One region of the Sphaerisporangium sp. NPDC005288 genome, then DNA from elsewhere that is predicted to be linked to it. Evidence: riboswitches for the same ligand, from Rfam matches in the RefSeq annotation. Region 1 holds a riboswitch; the other holds the start of a gene.

The links. Region 1 has a riboswitch for cobalamin ahead of ABZU32_RS10440 (CbtB domain-containing protein). Riboswitches for the same ligand answer to the same signal wherever they lie in the genome.
Region 2: another riboswitch for cobalamin. It lies ahead of ABZU32_RS13075 (ribonucleoside-diphosphate reductase subunit alpha); the one in region 1 lies ahead of ABZU32_RS10440 (CbtB domain-containing protein).

Annotation. Positions count from the first base shown of each region.
Region 1 is NZ_JBEXGT010000008.1:76,833-87,063, forward strand. It holds gene paaA (1,2-phenylacetyl-CoA epoxidase subunit PaaA) at 1-172, shown strand, start outside; gene paaB (1,2-phenylacetyl-CoA epoxidase subunit PaaB) at 169-450, shown strand; gene paaC (1,2-phenylacetyl-CoA epoxidase subunit PaaC) at 647-1,519, shown strand; gene paaD (1,2-phenylacetyl-CoA epoxidase subunit PaaD) at 1,513-2,049, shown strand; gene paaE (1,2-phenylacetyl-CoA epoxidase subunit PaaE) at 2,051-3,148, shown strand; gene ABZU32_RS10435 (histidine phosphatase family protein) at 3,227-4,066, opposite strand; cobalamin riboswitch at 4,110-4,257, shown strand; gene ABZU32_RS10440 (CbtB domain-containing protein) at 4,291-4,512, shown strand; gene ABZU32_RS10445 (CbtA family protein) at 4,532-5,335, shown strand; gene ABZU32_RS10450 (VWA domain-containing protein) at 5,407-7,803, shown strand; gene cobO (cob(I)yrinic acid a,c-diamide adenosyltransferase) at 7,896-8,498, shown strand; gene ABZU32_RS10460 (cobyrinate a,c-diamide synthase) at 8,492-10,231, shown strand, end outside.
Region 2 is NZ_JBEXGT010000011.1:84,485-94,715, forward strand. It holds gene ABZU32_RS13060 (pentapeptide repeat-containing protein) at 83-1,669, shown strand; gene ABZU32_RS13065 (mechanosensitive ion channel domain-containing protein) at 1,649-2,785, opposite strand; gene ABZU32_RS13070 (ribonucleotide-diphosphate reductase subunit beta) at 2,986-3,981, opposite strand; gene ABZU32_RS13075 (ribonucleoside-diphosphate reductase subunit alpha) at 3,981-6,284, opposite strand; cobalamin riboswitch at 6,404-6,611, opposite strand; gene ABZU32_RS13080 (tripartite tricarboxylate transporter substrate-binding protein) at 6,734-7,696, opposite strand; gene ABZU32_RS13085 (hypothetical protein) at 7,943-9,268, shown strand; gene ABZU32_RS13090 (polyprenyl synthetase family protein) at 9,275-10,231, shown strand, end outside.

The sequences.
Region 1 (10,231 bases):
CCAGGCCGCCGTCGCCCACGCCCGCAAGACCGCACGCCGCACCGCCCCGGACGCCGGGACGACGAGCGCGGACGCCGGGGCGACGGCCGTGGACGTCGGGACGACCAGCGCGGACGCCGGAGCGACGAGCGCGGACGCCGGGACGGCCGCGGGGGCGGAGGCGAGGGCATGAGCGACTGGCCGCTGTACGAGGTGTTCGTGCGCAGCAAGCGAGGGCTCAACCACGTCCACGTCGGCTCGCTGCACGCCGCCGACGACGAGACGGCGCTGCGCCACGCCCGCGACCTCTACACCCGCCGCAACGAGGGCGTGAGCATCTGGGTCGTCCGGTCCGACCACATCGCCGCCACCAGCCCCGACGAGAAGGACCCGTTCTTCGCGCCGAGCGGCGACAAGGTCTACCGGCATCCGACCTTCTACACCCTGCCCGACGACGTCCCGCACATGTGAGGCCACGATGTCCTCCGAAGCCTCCGCCACGCCGGACCCTCGTGGATCCGCCACGCCGGACCCTCGTGAACCCTCCGCGCCCGACGTCCGCGTCCCGTCCGCGTCCGATGTGCGCGTCCCGTCGTCGGCGGACGTCCGCGCTCCGTCGTCGGCCGGTGTTCACGAGCCGTTTCCGGGCGATCCTCGGGAGCCGTCTCTGGCCGACGCCTATGAGGCGATCAACGACGCGGACGACCCCCGCTGGGCGTACGGGACCGGGTTCACGGACCCGCTGGCCGGTGTGGACACCCGGCTGCCCGGCGGTGTGGACGCCGGCGACCTGTCGGCCTACTGCCTGATGCTCGGCGACGACGCGCTGGTCATGTCGCACCGGCTCCAGGAGTGGTGCACGCACGCCCCCGAGCTGGAGGAGGAGGTGGCGCTGGCCAACATCGCGCTGGACCTCCTCGGGCAGGCCCGCCTGCTGCTGTCCCGCGCGGGCGCCGCCGACGGCTCCGGACGCGACGAGGACGCGATGGCCTTCCTGCGCGGCCCGGAGGAGTTCCGCAACGTCCGGCTCGCCGAGGCGGAGAACGGCGACTTCGGGCAGGAGATGGCCCGGCTGCTGGTCTTCGCGACCTGGCGGCTGGCGTTGCTCGACCGGCTCGCGAGCTCTCGCGACCCGGTGCTGGCCGCGGTCGCCGCCAAGGGCGTGAAGGAGGTCGCCTACCACCGCGACTACGCCGCCGGCTGGGTGGTCAGGCTCGGCGACGGCACGCCGTACTCCCGCGAGCGCGTCACCGAGGGGCTCGCGGCCGTGTGGCCGGACGTGGCGGAGCTGTTCGTCCCGCACGAGGTCGAGGCGCGGCTCGCGCGGGCGGGCGCCGGCGTCGACCCCGCCACCCTCCGCGAGGAGTTCGACGACGTCATCGGCCAGGTCCTCACGGCCGCCACCCTCACCCGGCCCTCCACCACGGTCGCAGGTTCCGGGCCCGGGCGGGGGCGCGACGGAGATCACACTCCGGCCCTGTCCCGCCTGCTCGACGAACTGCAGAGCGTCGCCCGCGCCCACCAGGGGGCGACATGGTGAGCCCGCGAGCCAGGTCAGGAGCGCCGGGACGGGGAGTGTCGAGCGCGTGGGAGGTCGCGCGGGCCGTTCTGGACCCGGAGCTGCCCATGCTCACTCTGGACGACCTCGGCATCCTGCGCGGCGTGGAGGAGACCGGTGACGGAAGCGTCGTCGTCACCGTCACCCCGACCTACAGCGGCTGCCCGGCGATGGCCGCCATCAGGGCCGACCTGTCCGCCGCTCTGCGCGCCGCCGGATACGCCGATGTCGAGGTGCGTACCGTCCTCGCCCCGGCCTGGACCACCGATTGGATCACCGAGGAGGGCAGGCGCAGGCTCGCCGACGCGGGCGTCGCGCCGCCCGGTCAGGCCCCTGCGCGCCGGAGGGGACCGGTGCCGCTGACCCTCGGCCCGGTCCGGCGGCGCGTCGGCTGCCCGCGCTGCGGGTCCGGCGACACCGAGGAGGTGTCCCGGTTCGGGTCCACCGCCTGCAAGGATCTGTGGCGGTGCCGCGCGTGCCGTGAGCCCTTCGAGCACGTCAAGGAGCTGTGACATGCCCGGCACCGGAGCGGCCGGAGACCGCGGGCGGCGGCGCAGGGGGCGGTTCGCCGCTTTGCGGGTGGCACGGGTGGATCGCTTGTGCGAGGACGCCGCCGCGATCACCTTCGACGTGCCCGGCGAGCTGGCGGAGGAGTTCGCCTTCCTCCCCGGCCAGTCGCTCACGCTGCGCGCGTTCGTGGACGGCCGCGAGGAGCGCCGTTCGTACTCCATCTGCGCGCCGGCGGGCGGCCCGCTGCGCATAGGGGTCAGGGAGATCCCCGACGGGCTGTTCTCCACCCGGCTGGTGCGCCGCCTGAGGCCGGGGGAACAGGTGGAGGCGCTGCCGCCCACCGGGGGCTTCACCGCCGACCTGTCCCGACCGGCGGACCACGTGTTCGTCGCCGCCGGTTCCGGGATCACCCCCGTGCTGTCGATCGCGTCGTCCGTGCTGACGGTGCCCGGGTCGTCGGTGACGCTGTTCTACGGGAACCGCACGACGCGAACGGTGATGTTCGGGGAGGAACTGGCCGATCTGAAGGACTCCGCGCCCGCCCGCGTCCAGGTCGTGCACGTCCTGTCCAGGGAGCCCAGAGAGCCCGAGCTGTTCACCGGCCGCCTGGACCGTCCGAAGCTCCGCCTGCTGCTCCCCGCCCTGACCGACGTTCCGGCCGTCGCCCACTGGTGGCTCTGCGGCCCGTACGGGCTGGTCAAGGACGCCAAGGCGGTGCTCGCCGAGCTGGGCGTCGCTCCGGAGCGCGTCCACCACGAGCTGTTCTACGTGGACGAGCCGCCGCCACCGCCGGCCCGCCGGGTCGCGGGGGTCTCCGAGGAGGCGGTCGCCAAGGTGACGGTCGTCCTGGACGGCCGGGCCACGTCCATGCCGCTGCCGCCGGGCCTCACCGTGCTGGAGGGGGCGCAGCGCGTCCGGCCCGACCTGCCGTTCGCCTGCAAGGGAGGCGTGTGCGGCACCTGCCGCGCCAAGGTGACCGACGGGACGGTGGAGATGCGCCGCAACTTCGCCCTCGAACCCGCCGAGGTGGCGGCAGGCTACGTGCTGACCTGCCAGTCCATCCCCCTGTCGCCCGACGTCACCGTCGACTTCGACGCCTGAGTCCGCGCGGCGCCGGGGATTTCCACGGATCGCGGGGTGGCTGAGGCGGCCGTTCGGGGGGTGGGGTGGTGCGGTCTGTCAGGCCGGGCGGGGGAGGCGGAGGCGCCAGCGGCCGGCGTGGGAGGTGAGGCGGACGCTGGTGAGCGGCTCGGCGTCGATGCGCCAGAACGTCTCCGGGGGCGCGCCGAGCACGTGCACGAGGGCGGCCCTGATCACGTCCGGATGGGTGACCGCGATGATCCTCCCGCCGCCGCCATCACCGCCACCGCCACCGCCACCGCCCTCGCCGTGCGCCGTGCGCAGCCAGGCGGCGACCCGCTCGATCAGGGCGAGCACCGATTCCCCGTCGTGCGGGGCGGCGGCGGGGTCGGTCAGCCAGGCCACCAGTTCCTCGGGCTCCCGGGCCTGGATCTCGGCCAGCGTCCGCCCCGCCCACCGGCCGGCGTTTCGGTCGCGCAGCCCGTGGTCGACCACGGCGGTCAGGCCGAGCCCGGCCGCCGTCTGGAGGCACCGCACCGCCGGGCCGCACAGCACGACGTCCCGCCGGCGTGCCGCAGGGCCGCGCAGAGGAGCGGTCGTGCCCGGGACGGCCTCAGTGGTCGTGCCCGAACTGCTCTCGGTGGTCGCGCCCGAAAGCCTCTCGGCGGTCGCCCCTGGGGCCGTATCAGAGGTGACCTTCGTGGCTGTGCCCGGGGCGGCTCCGGCGGTCGTGTCCGGGACGGTCCCGGGGGTCGTACCCGGGGCGATCCCGGCGGCGTCGCTCGGGACGGGGAGGGTGCCGGTCTGGGTGAGGAGGGGGACGGCGCGGGTCACTTCCTGTCGTCCGCGGGCGTTGAGTTCCTCGTCGTCGAGGGGGAACGCGGCTCGCTGGAGCGAGTCCGTGAAACCATGACAAATCAGGATAAGTCGGGCTGACACTGCATCCTCTCTGTGGCATAAGAGGGGCGATTGTCACTCTTCGCCCCATTGACGGGACCATGGTTCACGCGTAGCGTCCAACCGACATTGTTGACGGTGTGGGGAAGCCAGCGAGACTCTGGCACGGCCGCGCCACTGTGACCGGTCCCTCCGGGCCGGGAGTCAGACCCTCCGTCGTCACCGCCACCCCGCATGGGACGCGTGATCCCGAGGAGGCACGACAAATGGCTCAGGCCGTTCCGCATTCCCCGTCCGCTCCGCTGAGCATCCCCGTTCGCATTCCCGTCCGGGAGTTGCTGCCGTGGGCCGTCTTCGCCGGAGTGCTCGCCCTCGCCCTGCTGTACTTCGTCGGCGCGGAGCAGGGGGCCACCTCCCTGATCTCCGGCAACACCGTCCACGAGTTCGTGCACGACGGTCGTCACCTGCTCGGCTTCCCCTGCCACTGACACGGGAACCGGCAACGGCATGGTGAAGAACCTGCTGGTCCGCGGCATGCTCGCGGGCCTCGTCGCCGCCGCCCTCGCCCTGGTGTTCGCCTGGATCTTCGGCGAGCCCCAGGTGGGGGCCGCGGTCGCCCTGGAGGGGCACGCCCACGCGGGTCAGGCCGGCCACGCGCTCGCGCCGGCCGCCGGAGCCCTCCCCGCGCCGGACCTCGCTCCGCACGCGCACGCCGATGCGGCCGGGGACACCGACCACGGAGAACCGTTCAGCCGGGCCGTCCAGTCGACCGTGGGCCTGGCCACGGCGGTCGGCGTCTACGGCCTGGCCGTGGGAGGCGTCTTCGCGCTCGTGTTCGCCTTCGCCTACGGACGGCTCGGGGCGTTCACGCCCAGGGTCACGGCCGGTCTGCTGGCCGCGGCCGGATTCGTCGCGGTCGAGCTGGTCCCGTTCCTGAAGTACCCGGCGAACCCGCCGGCCGTCGGCGATCCCGCCACCATCGGGCGGCGTACCGCGCTGTACTTCGTGTTCGTCCTGATCGCCGTGCTCCTCGCGGTCGCGGCGGTGTCGCTGGGCCGGAGGCTGGCCCCTCGCTTCGGGAACGGCGACGCGACGGTGCTGGCCGTGGTCGCCTTCCTGGCCGCGGTCACCGCCGCCGGACTGCTGATGCCCGGGGTCGAGGAGGTGCCCGCTGACTTCCCCGCCGTGTTGCTGTGGAGGTTCCGGCTGGCGTCCGTCGGCATCCAGGCCGTCCTGTGGAGCGGCCTCGGGCTCGCGTTCGGCCTGCTCGCCGACCGGATGCTCGCTCCGCGTCGCGCGCCCGCGCTGTAGCCGACGAGAACGACAAGCGCCGACCCGAGCCGGCGGCCCGCTGGGGCGCGCCGCCGAAAGGACACCGACACATGCCGGACCGGCCCATGACGGCCGAGGGACTCCTCCACTACCCGTTCACCGCGGTCGTGGGGCACGAGGACCTCAAGCTGGCCCTGATCCTCAACGCGGTGTCCCCGCGCACGGGCGGCGTGCTCGTCCGCGGGGAGAAGGGGACGGCCAAGTCCACGATCGTGCGGGCCCTGGCGGCGCTGCTGCCCCCGGTCGCGGTCGTCGCGGGATGCCGCTTCTCCTGCGACCCGGCCGCGCCTGACCCCGGCTGCCCCGACGGGCCGCACGACAGCGACCGGCCGCACGACACAGAAGGAGTGCATGACACCGAAGGGCAGCGCGACGACGGGCGGCACGACGACGAAGGGCCGCGCGACAACGGGCGGCGCGACGACAACGGGCGGCGCGACGACGAAGGGACGCCGGACGCCGAAGGGCCGGGCGCGCTCGTGCGGGCCGCCCGGCTCGCGGAGCTGCCGGTCGGGGCCTCCGAGGACCGGCTCGTCGGATCGCTGGACCTCGAACGCGCGCTGACCGAAGGGGTGAAGGCCTTCGACCCGGGCCTGCTCGCGACGGCGCACCGGGGCGTCCTGTACGTCGACGAGGTCAACCTGCTGCACGACCACCTCGTGGACCTGCTGCTGGACGCCGCGGCGCTCGGCACCTGCTACGTCGAGCGCGACACCGTGTCGGTCCGGCACGCGGCCCGGTTCATCCTCGTCGGCACCATGAACCCGGAGGAGGGGGAACTGCGTCCCCAGCTTCTCGACCGGTTCGGACTGACCGTCGAGGTCGTGGCCTCCCGGGACCCGGCCGAGCGGGCCGAGGTGGTGCGCCGGCGGCTGGCGTACGAGGAGGACCCCGAGGGCTTCGCCGCACGATGGCGGGAGGCGGAGCGGGCGCTCGCCGCTCGGGTCGCCGAGGCCCGCGACCGCCTGGGGCGGGTCACGCTCACCGATGCCGCCCTGCGGAGGATCGCCACCGTCTGCGCCGGCCTGGAAGTGGACGGGATGCGCGCCGACCTGATCACCGCCCACGCCGCCGTGGCGCACGCGGCCTGGCGGGGGGACACCCGGGTCACCGAGCAGGACATCCGGCAGGCCGCGCGGCTCGCCCTGCCGCACCGCCGCCGGCGCGACCCGTTCGACGCTCCCGGCCTGGACGAGGCCGAACTCGACGACCTGCTCCGCCGCGCGGCGGCCGCCGACGCGGACCCCGACCCGAATCCGGACCCGGACCCGGACCGCGATCCCGACCCGGGCTCCGCGTTCGATCCCGACTCCGACCCGGACCTCGACCCCGATCCCGGCGCCGGCCCGGATGGCGGCTCCGGTCCGGATCCCGCCGCCCGTCCGGACGGCGACTACGGCCCGGATCCCGGCGCCGGACCGGCTCACCGTGCCGATCCCCGCCAGGACGGCTACGGCGCCGACCACGCGTCCCGTCCCGACCATGGATCGGGGTTCGACCGGGAGACCGCCTTCGACCTCGATGACTCGGGGCGGCAGGACGTCAGTACCGGAATGGCCGGTACGGGGTCCGCCTCCGAGCACCCGGACGGGCAGGAGGCGTCCGGGCGGTCCGGACGCGGCGCGACCGGAGAGCAGCGGACGACGCCGGCGGGTGAGCCGTACCGGGTACGGGCGCTGACCGTGCCGGGCCTCGGCACGGGCGCTCCCGGACGCCGGTCCCGCGCCCGCACATCGCACGGACGCGTCACCGGGTCGCGCGCGCCGTCCGGCCGGCTCGGCACGCCGCACCTGACGGCGACCCTCCGCGCCGCGGCGCCCTACCAGCGGGAACGCGGCAGGACCGGGCCGGGGCTGGTCGTGCGGCCCGCCGACCTGCGCGAGGTGGTGCGCGAGGGCCGCGAGGGCAATCTCGTGCTGTTCGTCGTGGACGCGAGCGGCTCGATGGCCGCCCGCCGCCGTATGGGCGCGGTCAAGGGAGCCGTGCTCAGCCTGCTGCTGGACGCCTACCAGCGCCGCGACAAGGTCGGCCTGGTCACCTTCCGCGGCGCCGGAGCCGAGCTTGTGCTGCCCCCGACCTCGTCGGTGGAGGCCGGGGCGGCCCGCCTGCGCGATCTGCCGACCGGGGGACGGACCCCGCTCGGCGCAGGGCTGCGCCGGGCCGCCGGAGTGGTGCGCGCCGAACGGCTGCGCGACCCCTCGCGCCGGCCGCTGCTGGTGATCGTCACCGACGGCCGGGCCACCAGCGGCACGGACGCCGACGTGCGGCGGTCCGCGGCGCTGCTCAAGGGCGTCGCCGCCGTGGTGGTGGACTGCGAGACCGGCCCGGTGCGGCTCGGGCTCGCCGTGCGCCTCGCGGGGCTGCTCGACGGCGAGGCCGTACGGCTGGAGGACCTCGCGGCCGGAGGGCTGCGCGATCTGGTCCGTGAACGACGCAGGGCCGCCTGACATGCGGCGCAGGGCAAGCGGCGGGCGGGCGGAGAACACCCGCTCCGTGGCCGCGACGACCGTGGCCGCGACGACTGGAAAGGTGGCATGAGGTGCCTCAGGGGAAGCCGGAGCGCGTGCCGGACGACGGCCTGACCACGCGGCAGCGCCGCGCCCGGCCGCTCGTGCTCCTCCACACCGGCCCCGGCAAGGGGAAGTCCACGGCCGCCTTCGGGCTGGCACTGCGGGCATGGAACCAGGGCTGGCCGATCGGCGTGTTCCAGTTCGTCAAGTCCGCCAAGTGGCGCGTCGGGGAGGAGCGCGCCCTGACGGTGCTCGGCGCCTCCGGCGAGGGCGGCACGGTGGCGTGGCACAAGATGGGCGACGGCTGGTCCTGGGTCAGGAAGCCCGGAGCCGAGGAGGACCACGCCGCCGACGCCCGCGAGGGTTGGGAGCAGATCAAACGGGATCTCGCCGCCGAGACCTACCGGCTGTACGTGCTGGACGAGTTCACCTACCCGCTCACGTGGGGCTGGATCGACGCCGAGGACGTCGCCGCCGCGCTCGCCGCGCGGCCGGGCACGCAGCACGTCGTGATCACCGGCAGGAACGCCCACCCGCGCCTGGTGGAGATCGCCGACCTGGTCACCGAGATGGGCAAGATCCGGCACCCGATGGACGCGGGACAGAAGGGCCAGAAGGGCATCGAATGGTGACCGCGCTCCCGCGTCTGGTGATCGGGGCTCCGTCCTCGGGCGCGGGCAAGACCACGGTGGCGACCGGGCTGATGGCGGCGTTCACCGCCAAGGGCCTGGTGGTCTCCCCGCACAAGGTCGGACCTGACTACATCGACCCCGCCTACCACGCCCTCGCGGCGGGGCGGCCCGGGCGGAACCTGGACCCGTGGCTGGTGGGGGAGGACCTGATCGCCCCTCTGCTGCTCCACGGGGCCGCCGGGGCGGACATCGCCGTCATCGAAGGCGTGATGGGCCTGTTCGACGGCTCCGCCACCCCCGGCGCCGGCCCGGCCACCGCCACGGATACGGGTGTGGGCACGGCCACAGGCCTGGGAACGGGTGTGCGCACGGCCACAGGTGTGGGAGCTGGCGCAGGCGCGGGCATGGGAACGGGCGCGGGCATGGGCATGGGCGCGGGCACGGATCTCATGACCGGCGTGGGCGGTGGGACGGGCCCTATGGCCGTGGCCGGCGCGGATACGGATCTGGCGTCGACGGCGCATGTCGCCCGGCTGCTGGACGCGCCGGTCGTGCTGGTGGTGGACGTGTCCGGGCAGGGCAGGTCCGTCGCGGCGCTGGTCCACGGCTTCATGTCCTTCGACACGCGGGTGCGGGTCGGCGGGGTGGTACTCAACCGGGTCGGCTCCCCGCGCCACGAGCGGATCTGCCGGGACGCGCTCGCCGAGACCGGCGTGGAGGTGTTCGGGGCCATCCCGCGCACCGGCGTGGCGGCGACGCCCGCGCGGCACCTCGGCCTGATCCCCCCGGCCGAACGGGCCGGCGCCGCCACCGAGGCCGTGGCCGCGATGGGCGAACTGGTCGCCGCCACCTGCGACCTCGCCGCGCTGGTCCGCCTCGCCCACACCGCGCCCCGGCTCACCGCCTCCCCATGGAACCCCCACGAAGCGCTCGCCGCGAACCTCCACGAAGCGCTCGCCGCACGACCCCATCCCTCGCACGTGGACGCGTCCCAGGACGTGATCCGCGACGTGGTGGCATCGGCGCGGGGCGGGGTGCGCGACGTGGACGGGGTGCCGGGCGTGGCGGGCGGCCTGGACGGGGTGCCGGTGCCGGGCGTCATGCGCGGCCAGGACCGGGCGCCGGCCCCGGAGGTGGTGGTCGCGGTGGCCGGGGGGAAGGCGTTCACGTTCGGGTACGCCGAGCAGGCGGAGCTGGTCCAGGCGGCGGGCGGCATCGTCGTCCCCTTCGACCCGTTGCGTGACGAGCGCCTGCCGGCGGGCACGCGGGCGGTGCTGCTGCCCGGCGGCTTCCCCGAGGTGTACGCGGCGGAGCTGTCGGCCAACGAGCCGCTCCGGCGCGCGATCTCCGCGTTCGCCGGGCCCATCGTCGCCGAGTGCGCGGGCCTGCTCTACCTGTGCCGCGAACTGGACGGGCGTCCCATGTGCGGGCTGGTGGACGCGACCGCCGCGATGACCGACCGGCTGACGCTCGGCTACCGCGCCGCCGTGGCCGTACGGGACTCGGTGGTGACCCGCGAGGGCGAACGCTACCGGGGGCACGAGTTCCACCGCACACGGATCACCCCCGCCGCCGGCCCGGTGACCTCGGCGGACTCCTCCCCGAAGGGGGTGACGCCCGCCCCTTCCTCCGGGAGGGCACCCGTCCCTCTCTCCGGGATGGCTTCTTCGTCTCTTTCCGGCATGGCCTCCGCGTCCCTCTCCGGGGTGGTGGCGTCTGCCTCTCTCTCCGGG
Region 2 (10,231 bases), on a different contig from region 1:
CTGCCACCTCTCCGCCGCCAGGTCCCGGACGATCTGCCAGATCCGGTGCGATTCGGGCGTCCGGCCGCGCTACAGTCCCCGGGTGGTGAGATCACGTCCGTTCTGGCGGCTGACGGCGGCGGAACGCCAGGTGTGGGAGGCGTATCCCTCCGGGGCATGGGTCGATCTGCGCACCGGTGACCCCGCCCGCGACGACCCGGCCGGTGGTGGCGCCTGGGGGCCCGAGCGCACCGTGCGGGCCGAGCTGGTGACCGCCCTGATGCTCGGCGCCCGTCCCGCCAAGCCCGGCCAGGTGGCCGGGCTGCGGCTCGCCGGGGCGCGCATCACCGGGATGCTCAACCTGTCGGACGCGACGCTCACCAGCAAGCTCCACCTGCTGAACTGCCACCTGTCCGGCACGGTGTCCCTGACCGACGCCACCACCAAGGGCATGCGCTTCCGCGGCTGCGACATCCACCGCATCCGCGCCGCCCGCTGCACGGTGGACGGCCTGCTGGAGCTGGACTCCTGCACCGTCCACGCCGGGGTTCGGCTGGACAACGCCCACGTCACCGGCCAGCTCCGGCTGGCGCGGGCCCGCCTGATGGCCCCCGACCTCGACCAGAGCGGCCCGCAGAGCCACCGGCCCTCCGAGAGCTACCTGGAGGACGTCCGCCGGCCGTTCAGCGACGCCGAGAAGCGGGAGCGGGGCTGGGACCAGAACCACTGGGCGCTGTGGGCCGGCGGGCTGACCGTGGAGGGCGGCGCCTTCTGCCGCGACATCCGCACCGTCGGCGGCCTGCGGCTCATCGGCGCCAAGTTCAACAGCGGCCTGTACCTCCAGCGCGCCGTGATCAAGGGGACCGGCGGCCACGCCGTCTACGCCGACCACATGCAGGCCAGCAGCGTGGAGTTCAGCGCGGGCTTCACCGCCGAGGGCACCGTGCGGCTGCGCGGCGCCCGGGTCACCGGGGTGCTGTCGTTCGACCAGTCCGTGGTGAGCGCGCAGGGCCGCGCGCTGCACCTGAGCCACATGCAGGTCGACGAGCTGATCCTGACGCCGGCCTCGATGGAGGGCGGGGTCAACCTCGGATACTCGCGCGTGGGCGTCCTGCTCGACCATCCCGGGGCCTATCCCGGCCACGTGCACCTGAACGGGTTCGCCTACGAGTCGCTGCGCGGCGAGGCCCGGCTGGCCGACCGGCTGTCCTGGGTGAGCCGTGACCCGGGCGGCTACCGGCCGCAGCCGTACGAGCACCTGGCCGCCTGGTACCGCAGGATCGGCCACGAGCAGGAGGCGCGCCGGGTGCTGCTGGCCAAGCAGCGGGCGCGCCGCTCGACCATCGGCCCCACCGGGCGCCTGGCCGGGCTGCTGCTGGACCTGATCGTCGGGTACGGGTACCGGCCGTGGCTGGCCGGGGTGTGGTTCGCCGTCCTGCTGGCCGCCGGCACCGCGGTCTTCGCCACCCATCCGCCCTCCCAGGTCGGCCTGGACGAGCGGCGGGTGTTCCACCCCTTCCCCTACACCCTGGACCTGCTGGTGCCGGTGAGCGTCTTCGAGCTGCGCGGCGCCTGGGAGCCGGTGGGCTGGACGCAGTGGCTGGCCAACATCCTGATCGCCTCGGGGTGGATCCTCGCCACGGCGCTGATCGCCGGCGGCACCCGCGTCCTACGCCCGTCCAATCCCTGACCGGGGCTCGCGACCGTCCTGGACGGCCTGTCCGGGGACGCCGGGCCGCATGGACGTCCCCGCCTTCCGGGGCGCCGGGCCGGCGGCGGGGGCGTCCTCGACGCGCAGGCGCGGCATCGCCTGGGGATGGTTCTCGCGGATGTAGGCGACCAGGTGCTCGCGGACGTCGCACTTGAGGTCCCACACGCTCGGCGCGTCGGAGGCGCTCATGAGCGCGCGCAGTTCCACCAGGCCGTTGGCCTGGACGTCGGTCACCTGTAGGGTCCAGTCCTTCTGGTCCCACAGCGGGTGCTCGCGCAGGCACCGGTACAGCTCGGCCCGCAGCTCGTCGACGGGCACCGTCCAGTCGACGTAGAACATGACGTGCCCGACGACGCGGCTCTCGTAGCGGGTCCAGTTCTCGAACGGCGTGGAGGTGAAGTAGGACACCGGCAGGATCAGCCGGCGCTCGTCCCACAGCCGCACGACGACGTAGGTCAGGGTCAGCTCCTCGATGCGGCCCCACTCTCCGTCCACGACCACGGCGTCGTCGAGCCTGATGGCGTCGCTGAAGGCGAGCTGCAGCCCGGCGATCAGGTTGCTGAGCGTGGACTGGGCGGCGATGCCGGCCACCACGCCGGCGATGCCCGCCGAGGCCAGCAGACCGGCGCCGAGCGCGCGGACGGCGGGGAAGCTGAACAGCATCGCCCCGGCGGAGACGACGATGATGACCGCGGCCGCCACCCGGCGGACCAGGGTGATCTGCGTGCGGATGCGGCGGGCCCTGCGGTTGCCGATGCCCTCGACGCCGTTGAGCCTGGCCAGCACCACGTCGGTCACCGCGTAGGCGGCCTGGATGACCAGCCAGGCCACGCAGGCGATCAGCAGGACGGTGACGGTCTGCTGCACCGCGAACTCGAACGACCTGCCGGACATCCCCGGCGCGTAGACCGTGTTGAAGGCGACCACGGCGGCGGTGGCGAAGCCCGGCCACGTGCACCGCTCGACGACCGGCCCGGCCAGGGAGAAGCGGCCGTTGACCCTGCGCGACCGCAGCACGCGGCGCAGCAGCTCGACGGCGACGAGCGCTGCCAGGACGACGACGACCAGGACGATCCAGTTCACTGCCGATGACACGGGCGGCATCCCCTTCTCCGGTTTCCCCACTGTCGCACCGGCCGGGCGCCGGCGGACCGGCCCGGCGCCCTCGGCTTTCACCAGGGCCCGGACCGGCTCCGGCGATCCTTAACCAGACTTTGATCCGGAAACCACCCGCAACGGGGTGATAAACCTCACACGAGGTCCCGCCGCACGGTGACACGGCGCTCCGGGAGCGGTCAGAACACCTCGTCCAGGCTCACGGTGCCCTCCACCGCCACCTGGTAGGCCGACACCCTGCGCTCGAAGAAGTTGGCCAGCTCCTGCACGTCCTGGAACTCCATGAACGCGAACGGATTGGCCGTCCCGTACCGCTCCGGCAGGCCGAGCCGCGCCAGCCGGCGGTCGGCGACGTACTCCAGGTACTCGCGCATCCGCTCCGCGCTCATCCCCGCCAGGCCATCGCCGCACAGGTCGCGGGCGAAGGCCAGCTCGGCGGCCACCGCCTCCTCGATCATCCGGGTCACCTGGGCGCCGAGCTCGTCGTCGAACAGGTCCGGCTCCTCCGCGCGCACCGTGTCGACCACCGAGAAGGCGAACTCCATGTGCATGGACTCGTCGCGGAACACCCAGTTGGTCCCGGTGGCCAGCCCGCCGAGCAGGCCCCGCGAGCGCAGCCAGTACACGTAGGCGAAGGCGCCGTAGAAGAACAGCCCCTCGATGCAGGCGGCGAAGCAGATGAGGTTGAGCAGGAACGCCCGCCGGTCCCCCCGGGTCGACAGGCGCTGGAGCGCGTTGATCGAGTCGATCCAGCGGAAGCAGAACTCGGCCTTGTCGCGGATGGAGGGGATGTGCTCGACGGCGGCGAACGCCTTGGCCCGCTCGTCGTGGTCGGGCAGGTAGGTGTCCAGCAGCGTCAGGTAGAACTGGACGTGCACGGCCTCCTCGAACAGCTGCCGCGACAGGTAGAGCCGGGCCTCGGGCGCGTTGAGGTGCTGGTACAGGTTGAGCACCAGGTTGTTGGCCACGATCGAGTCGCCGGTGGCGAAGAACGCCACCAGCCGGTTGATCAGATGACGCTCGCCCGCGCTCAGCTCGGCCAGGTCGGCCAGGTCGGACTGCAGGTCCACCTCCTCGACCGTCCAGGTGTTGCGGATGGCGGTCCGGTAGCGCTCGTAGAACTCGGGGTAGCGCATCGGGCGCAGGGTCAGGTCCATGCCGGGGTCGAGCAGCATCACTGGCAGGCCTCGCAGATCTCGGGGTTCTCAAGGGAGCAGGCGACGGCGTCCTGGTCGAGCGCCTGAACGGGCCCGGACGCGGGTAGGGAAGCGGGTGGGAACGCCGGCGCGCCGGGGCCCGGGGCCGCGGCGGGCGCCTGGGCGGCGACGGTGGCCTGCGCGATCCGGGTGGCCGGGCGCGAGCGCAGGTAGTAGGTCGTCTTCAGCCCGGCCCGCCAGGCGTAGGCGTACATCGAGGAGAGCTTGCCGATGGTGGGAGCGGCCATGAACAGGTTCAGCGACTGCGACTGGTCGATGTACGGCTGGCGCGCGGCGGCGAGGTCGATCAGCGCCTTCTGCGGCAGCTCCCAGGCCGTGCGGTACAGCCGCCTGAGGTCCTCGGGGATCTGCGCGATCTCCTGCACCGACCCGTCGGCGCGCTTGACGGCGTCCCTCATCTCGGGCGTCCACAGCCCGCGCTGCCGCAGGTCGCGCACCAGATAGCGGTTGACCTGCAGGAACTCGCCCGACAGCGTCTCGCGTTTGAACACGTTGGACACCTGCGGCTCGACGCACTCGTAGCAGCCCGCGATCGAGGCGATCGTCGCCGTGGGCGCCACGGCCAGCAGCAGCGAGTTGCGCAGGCCCGTCTCGGCGATCCTCGCGCGCAGCGCCTCCCACTCCTGCGGGTGGGCCGGGGTCGCCTGCGGGAAATGGTCCAGGTGCAGCACTCCACCGGCGGCGCGGGTGTCGGCGTAGGAGGGGTGCGCGCCGTGCGCGGCGGCCAGGGCGGCCGAGGCGCCGTAGGCGGCCAGGGCCATCTCCTCGGCGATCCGCGTGGACAGCGCCAGCGCCTCGGGCGAGTCGAACGGCAGGCGGGCCGCGAAGAACACATCGGCCAGGCCCATCACGCCGAGGCCGATCGGGCGCCAGCGGCGGTTGGCCGCCTCCGCCTCGGGCGTCGGGTAGAACCCCCGGTCGATGGACCTGTCCAGGAAGCGCACCGCCGTCGCCACCGTCGCCCGCAGCCGCGCCCAGTCGACCTCGCCGTCCACCAGGTGGGCGGCCAGGTTGACCGAGCCGAGGTTGCACACGGCGGTCTCGGCGTCGCTGGTGACCTCCAGGATCTCGGTGCACAGGTTGGACAGGTGGATGACGTTCTGCGGGCGCGCGGTCTGGTTGGAGGCCCGGTTGGCGGCGTCCTTGAAGGTCATCCAGCCGTTGCCCGTCTGGGCGAGCGTGCGCATCATGCGGCCGTACAGCGTGCGGGCCGGCAGCTGACGGACGTGCCGGCCGGCGGCCTCGGCCGCCCGGTAGGCGCGGTCGAACTCCTCGCCCCACAGGTCGACCAGCTCGGGGACGTCCTTGGGGTCGAACAGCGACCAGGTGCCGTCGGCCTCGACGCGGCGCATGAACTCGTCGGGGATCCAGTTGGCCAGGTTGAGGTTGTGGGTGCGGCGGGCGTCCTCGCCGGTGTTGTCGCGCAGTTCGAGGAACTCCTCGACGTCGGCGTGCCACGGCTCCAGGTAGACGCAGGCCGCGCCCTTGCGCCGGCCGCCCTGGTTGACCGCCGCGACGCTGGCGTCCAGCGTCCGCAGCCACGGCACGATGCCGTTGGAGTGCCCGTTCGTGCCCCGGATCAGCGAGCCGCGCGACCGGACGCGGGTCCAGGAGATGCCGATGCCGCCGGCGTACTTCGACAGCCGCGCCACCTGTCCGTACCGCTCGTAGATGGCCTCCAGCTCGTCGCGCGGGGAGTCGAGCAGGAAGCACGACGACAGCTGCGGGCGCCGGGCGCCGGAGTTGAACAGCGTCGGCGAGCTGGGCAGGTACGACAGCGTCGAGATCAGCCGGTACAGCTCGCCCGCCTCGGCGACGCCGTCGGCCAGGCCGCACGCCACGCGCAGGAAGAAGTGCTGCGGCGCCTCCAGGACGCCGCGGGTGACCGGGTGGCGCAGCAGGTAGCGGTCGTAGACGGTGCGCAGCCCGAAGTACTCGAACCGGGCGTCCCCCTCGGGGTCGACGAGGGCGTCCAGCTCGGCGGCGTTGTCCCGCACGAACTTCGCGAGGGCGTCCTGCACCAGGCCGGCCTCGTGCGTGGCGGCGACCGACTGCGAGAACGACCGCACGCCGTGCGCGGCGGTCTCCTCGGCGATCTCCTCGGCCAGCAGGCGCGCCGCGACCCGGGAGTTGGCCGGGTCGGCGATGACCCGCGCGGCCGCCTCCTCGATGGCCAGGCGCCGGTCCGCGGCCCGCCGCCCGCCTCCGCCACCGTCGTCCTCCCGCGAGTGGGACGGCGGCAAATCGCGTGTCACGGTCACGTGCTCTCTCCTCGTGCGCTCGAATCCCCGTACGAGGGCACGCGGCGGCGCACGTCCGGTGAGCGGCACCCTGCGGGCACGCCGGACGACCCCGTCACGCGGCCCACCCTCGAGGCCTGGACGACTCCAGCGTCACCGGCAGGTTTTCGGGCTCGCGGGCGCCTGGCACATGCCTACCGGCCGTCGCTTCCCAGGCCGCCGACTATCGCGGCCCAGTGCTCATATGACGGCTTTCGTTCCCGCTCACCGCTGCGGGGCAGCCCCGGAATCTCACCGGGTTCCCTCTCACGTCGCCCCGGGGGGCGAACCAGCGACGATCAGGATCCTACATCTAGTGGCCCCGAGCGCAAGCACCCCCACAGGTTGTGTACGCGACCCCACTCAAGCGGGCGCGGGCGATGCCCCGGCCGCCTCGGCACGGCCCCGCTCCCTTGGTGCGATGCGGCGCCTCAGACGCGCAGGCCGAGTTCGCCGAGGGCGCGGCCGAGGCGGGCGGACTCGACACGGAGCCACTGCCGGAAGTCCTCCCCGTCCAGGTACAGCGGCGCCCAGCCGTTGCGGGCGCACACCTCCCTCCAGCGCGGAGAGCCGGCGACGTCGTGGCACATCCCGGTCAGCGCGGCCCGGTCGGCCTCGGACAGGACGCCCGGCCCGACCAGCCCGCGCCAGTTCGCGCAGTCCACGTGCGTGTCGCACTCCAGCAGCGTCGGCGCCTCCACGCCGGGGAGGCGGTCGGGCGAGGAGACGGCGAGCGCGCGCAGTTCACCGGCCTTCAGGGCGGCGCGCACGCCGTTCTGGCCGGCCAGGACCGCGCCCACCTCACCCTTGGCCAGGGCGGTGACCGCCTCGCGGCTGGTGGGGTAGGCGACGTAGCGCAGCAGGCGCGCGTCCACGCCGAGGCTCTGCGCCAGCATGCCGAACAGCACGTGGTCCACCCCGCCCTCGGCCCGGCCGCCCAGCGCGAGCCCGCCCGGGTCGCGGCGCACGAGGTCGGCGAAGGCGCCGAAGGTCGCGAGGCGGGAGCCGCCCGGCACCACCAGGGCCTCCCACTCGCCGCACAGCCGGGCCAGCGGCGTGGTTCCCGCGAACGCGGTCGCCTGCCGCGCCGCGCCGACCGTGCCGACCAGCTCGGGGTCGGCCAGCAGCACCTGCCCCGGGCGCCGCGCCCGGCCGAACTCGCTCAGCGCGGTGTACTGGGGCCTGTTCACCACCTGGAGCTCCCGCACCAGGGCGTCGCGTTCCGCGACCGTTTTGAGCGCTCGCGCGACGCGATCGGCTTCGCCGCCGGACGGGCCTGGTACCACGACGGGCAGGGTCGCGGACCCGAGCCTGCGCGGACCGGAGGGTTCGGCGCATCCCGCCGCCAGCGCCACGAGCCCGGCACCGAGCGCGAGCACCTGCCGACGACGCATACTTCACGCCCTTTCCCCCGTTATTGAACTAAATGCCCATTTCCAGCTCCACACACACGCCCGCCTCCCCCGGCGGGCCGTCCGCTGCGAACCCCTCTGGACTCCGCGCCGGCGCCCGGATCGTCACGATCCCCCGTACGGGGGACGAGGTTCCCGTCCCGGGGGGAGTCGGCGGCCCGGCGGCCCGATGGAACGTGGGAACGCGCGAGTCCGCGCACCCCACCCACGTCCCCCAAGGGAGCGACCGTGTCCCCCGCACCGACCACCCCGCCCAGCACCCCCGCGGACCCGCCGAGAAACCCACCCGGCCCCGCGCACACGTCCACGACGCCGGTCGGCGCCCCGCTCCGCCACGCGTCCACGCCGAAGGACACCGCAGGCGCCCCGTCCAGGCGCACGGACGCCTCCGAGGAGGCGACGGACGTCCGGTCCCGCCACGCGACCGCATCCGGCGACAGGGCGGGCCTGCCGTCCGGCCGTGCGGGCGCGGCCCCGGGGGCGGCGCCGGGGGCGGCGCCGCGCGGCGGAGCGGTCGCGGGCGGGTGGACCGGGTACGCCGCCGCGGCGTGGGCCGCCGTCTACGGCTTCGTGGCGCTGTCCTGGACGATGACGGGGAGGGGGTACCCGTTCGAGGGCCCGTCTTCGGCAAGAGCCGCGCCCGTCCTGCGCGGGGTCTCCGCCGAGGTCGCCGCACCCGTCTTCGCCGGCGTCCTGCTCGCGACCTCGGTCGCGGTGCTCGCCATGGCCGGGCGCCACGCCGTGCGCCCGCGCGGGCTGCCGCGCGCGGCGCTGCTGACCTTCGGCTACGCCGCCGCCCTCTCCCTGATGGTCCTGGTCCCCGGCGCCGACCTGCTCGCCCTCACCGGATACGCCCCCATGCTGATCCTCGGCGCGCCCTTCGGCTGGCCCAAGGGCATCGACTACTCCACCGTGTTCGACTGGTCGCTGCTGAACCAGGCATGGTCCCTGGCCGGCGGATTCCTCGTGGGCGCCGCCGTCCTGTCGTGGCAGCGCCGCGGCCGGGGCGCCTGCGGCCGGTGCGGCCGCGACGGCGACGTGCCCGCCGCCGCCCGCGCGCGCACCGCCGCCTGGGCGCGCCTCGCCACCGCCGCCGCCGTCGTGATCCCGCTGCTCTACTCGGTCAGCCGCCTCGCCTGGCTGGCGGGCATCCCTCTCGGCATCGACCCGGCGATGCTGCGCGGCCTGCACGAGAGCGGCGGCGTGTGGGCGGGCGCGGGCCTGGCGACCTTCGCGGTCGTCGGGGCGGTGCTCACCCTCGGGCTCGTCCAGCGCTGGGGCGAGGTCTTCCCGCGCTGGATGCCCGGGATCGCCGGGCGCCGCGTCCCGGTCCTGCTCGCCGTGATACCGGCGGCCTACGTCTCCCCCGTGGCGTTCGCGGCGGGGCTGGGCATCGTCACCTCGCCCGCGATGTGGCACATCACCGGCTACAGCGTGGTCCTGGTGATGACGCACGCGCTGTGGCCGTTGTGGGGCGTCGCACTGGCGGTCGCCACCTACGGCTACTATCTGCGGCGGCGGACGGCGTGCCGCTCCTGCGGGCGGAAGGGCTGAGCGGCCGTGCCGGTGATCTCCGACGACGCGCTCGCCGCGTGGACGCGCCGGTCGCTCGCCGGCGTCGACGAGCTGCTGCGCTCCACGCTGCGTAACCCGCGCGATCCCTTCCTCACCACCGTGGCCACGCACCTGCTGAACGCCGGCGGCAAGCGCCTGCGCCCGACCGTCGTCCTGCTGGCCGCGCGGTTCGGCGACCCCGCCCACCCCCACGTGGTGCGCGCCGCGGCGGCCGTGGAACTCATGCACGTGGCCTCGCTGTACCACGACGACGTCATGGACGAGGCTCCGGTCCGCCGCGGCGCGCCCAGCGTCAACGCACGGTGGGGCAACCGCGTGGCCATCCTGGCCGGTGACTACCTGGTGGCCAAGGCGGGCGAACTCGCCGCGCCGCTCGGCGCCGCCGCCCTGGAGGCGCAGGCCCGCATGCTGACCCGGCTGGTCACCGGCCAGCTCCGCGAGACGGTCGGGGCCGGTCGCGGCGACGACCCGGAGCGGTACTACATGAGCGTGATCGCCGACAAGACGGCCGCCCTGTTCGCGCTCGCGGCAGGACTCGGGGCGCGCGCGTCCGGGGCGACCGACCAGGCGGCCGGCGCGCTGGAAGCCTACGGGGAGGCGCTGGGCATCGCGTTCCAGCTCTCCGACGACCTGCTCGACCTGTCCGAGCCGACGGCGCGGGCCGGCAAGCCGTCGAACGCCGACCTGCGCCAGGGCGTGGCCACCCTGCCCCTCCTGCGCGCCCTCGCCTCCCGCCGCTCCCGCGGGCGGGACCGCGCCCTGGAGACGCGGGGAACCGGCAGGCGCACCTCCGGCATGCCGGAAACCGGCGGGCACACCGCCGGAACACCGGAAACACGCGAGAAAGCCGACTCGGCGCTGCTGCGGCGTCAGCGGCGAGACTCGGCGCGGTTGCGGAGGATGTTCGCCTCCGGACGGATCACCGGCGGCAGGGACGTCGCG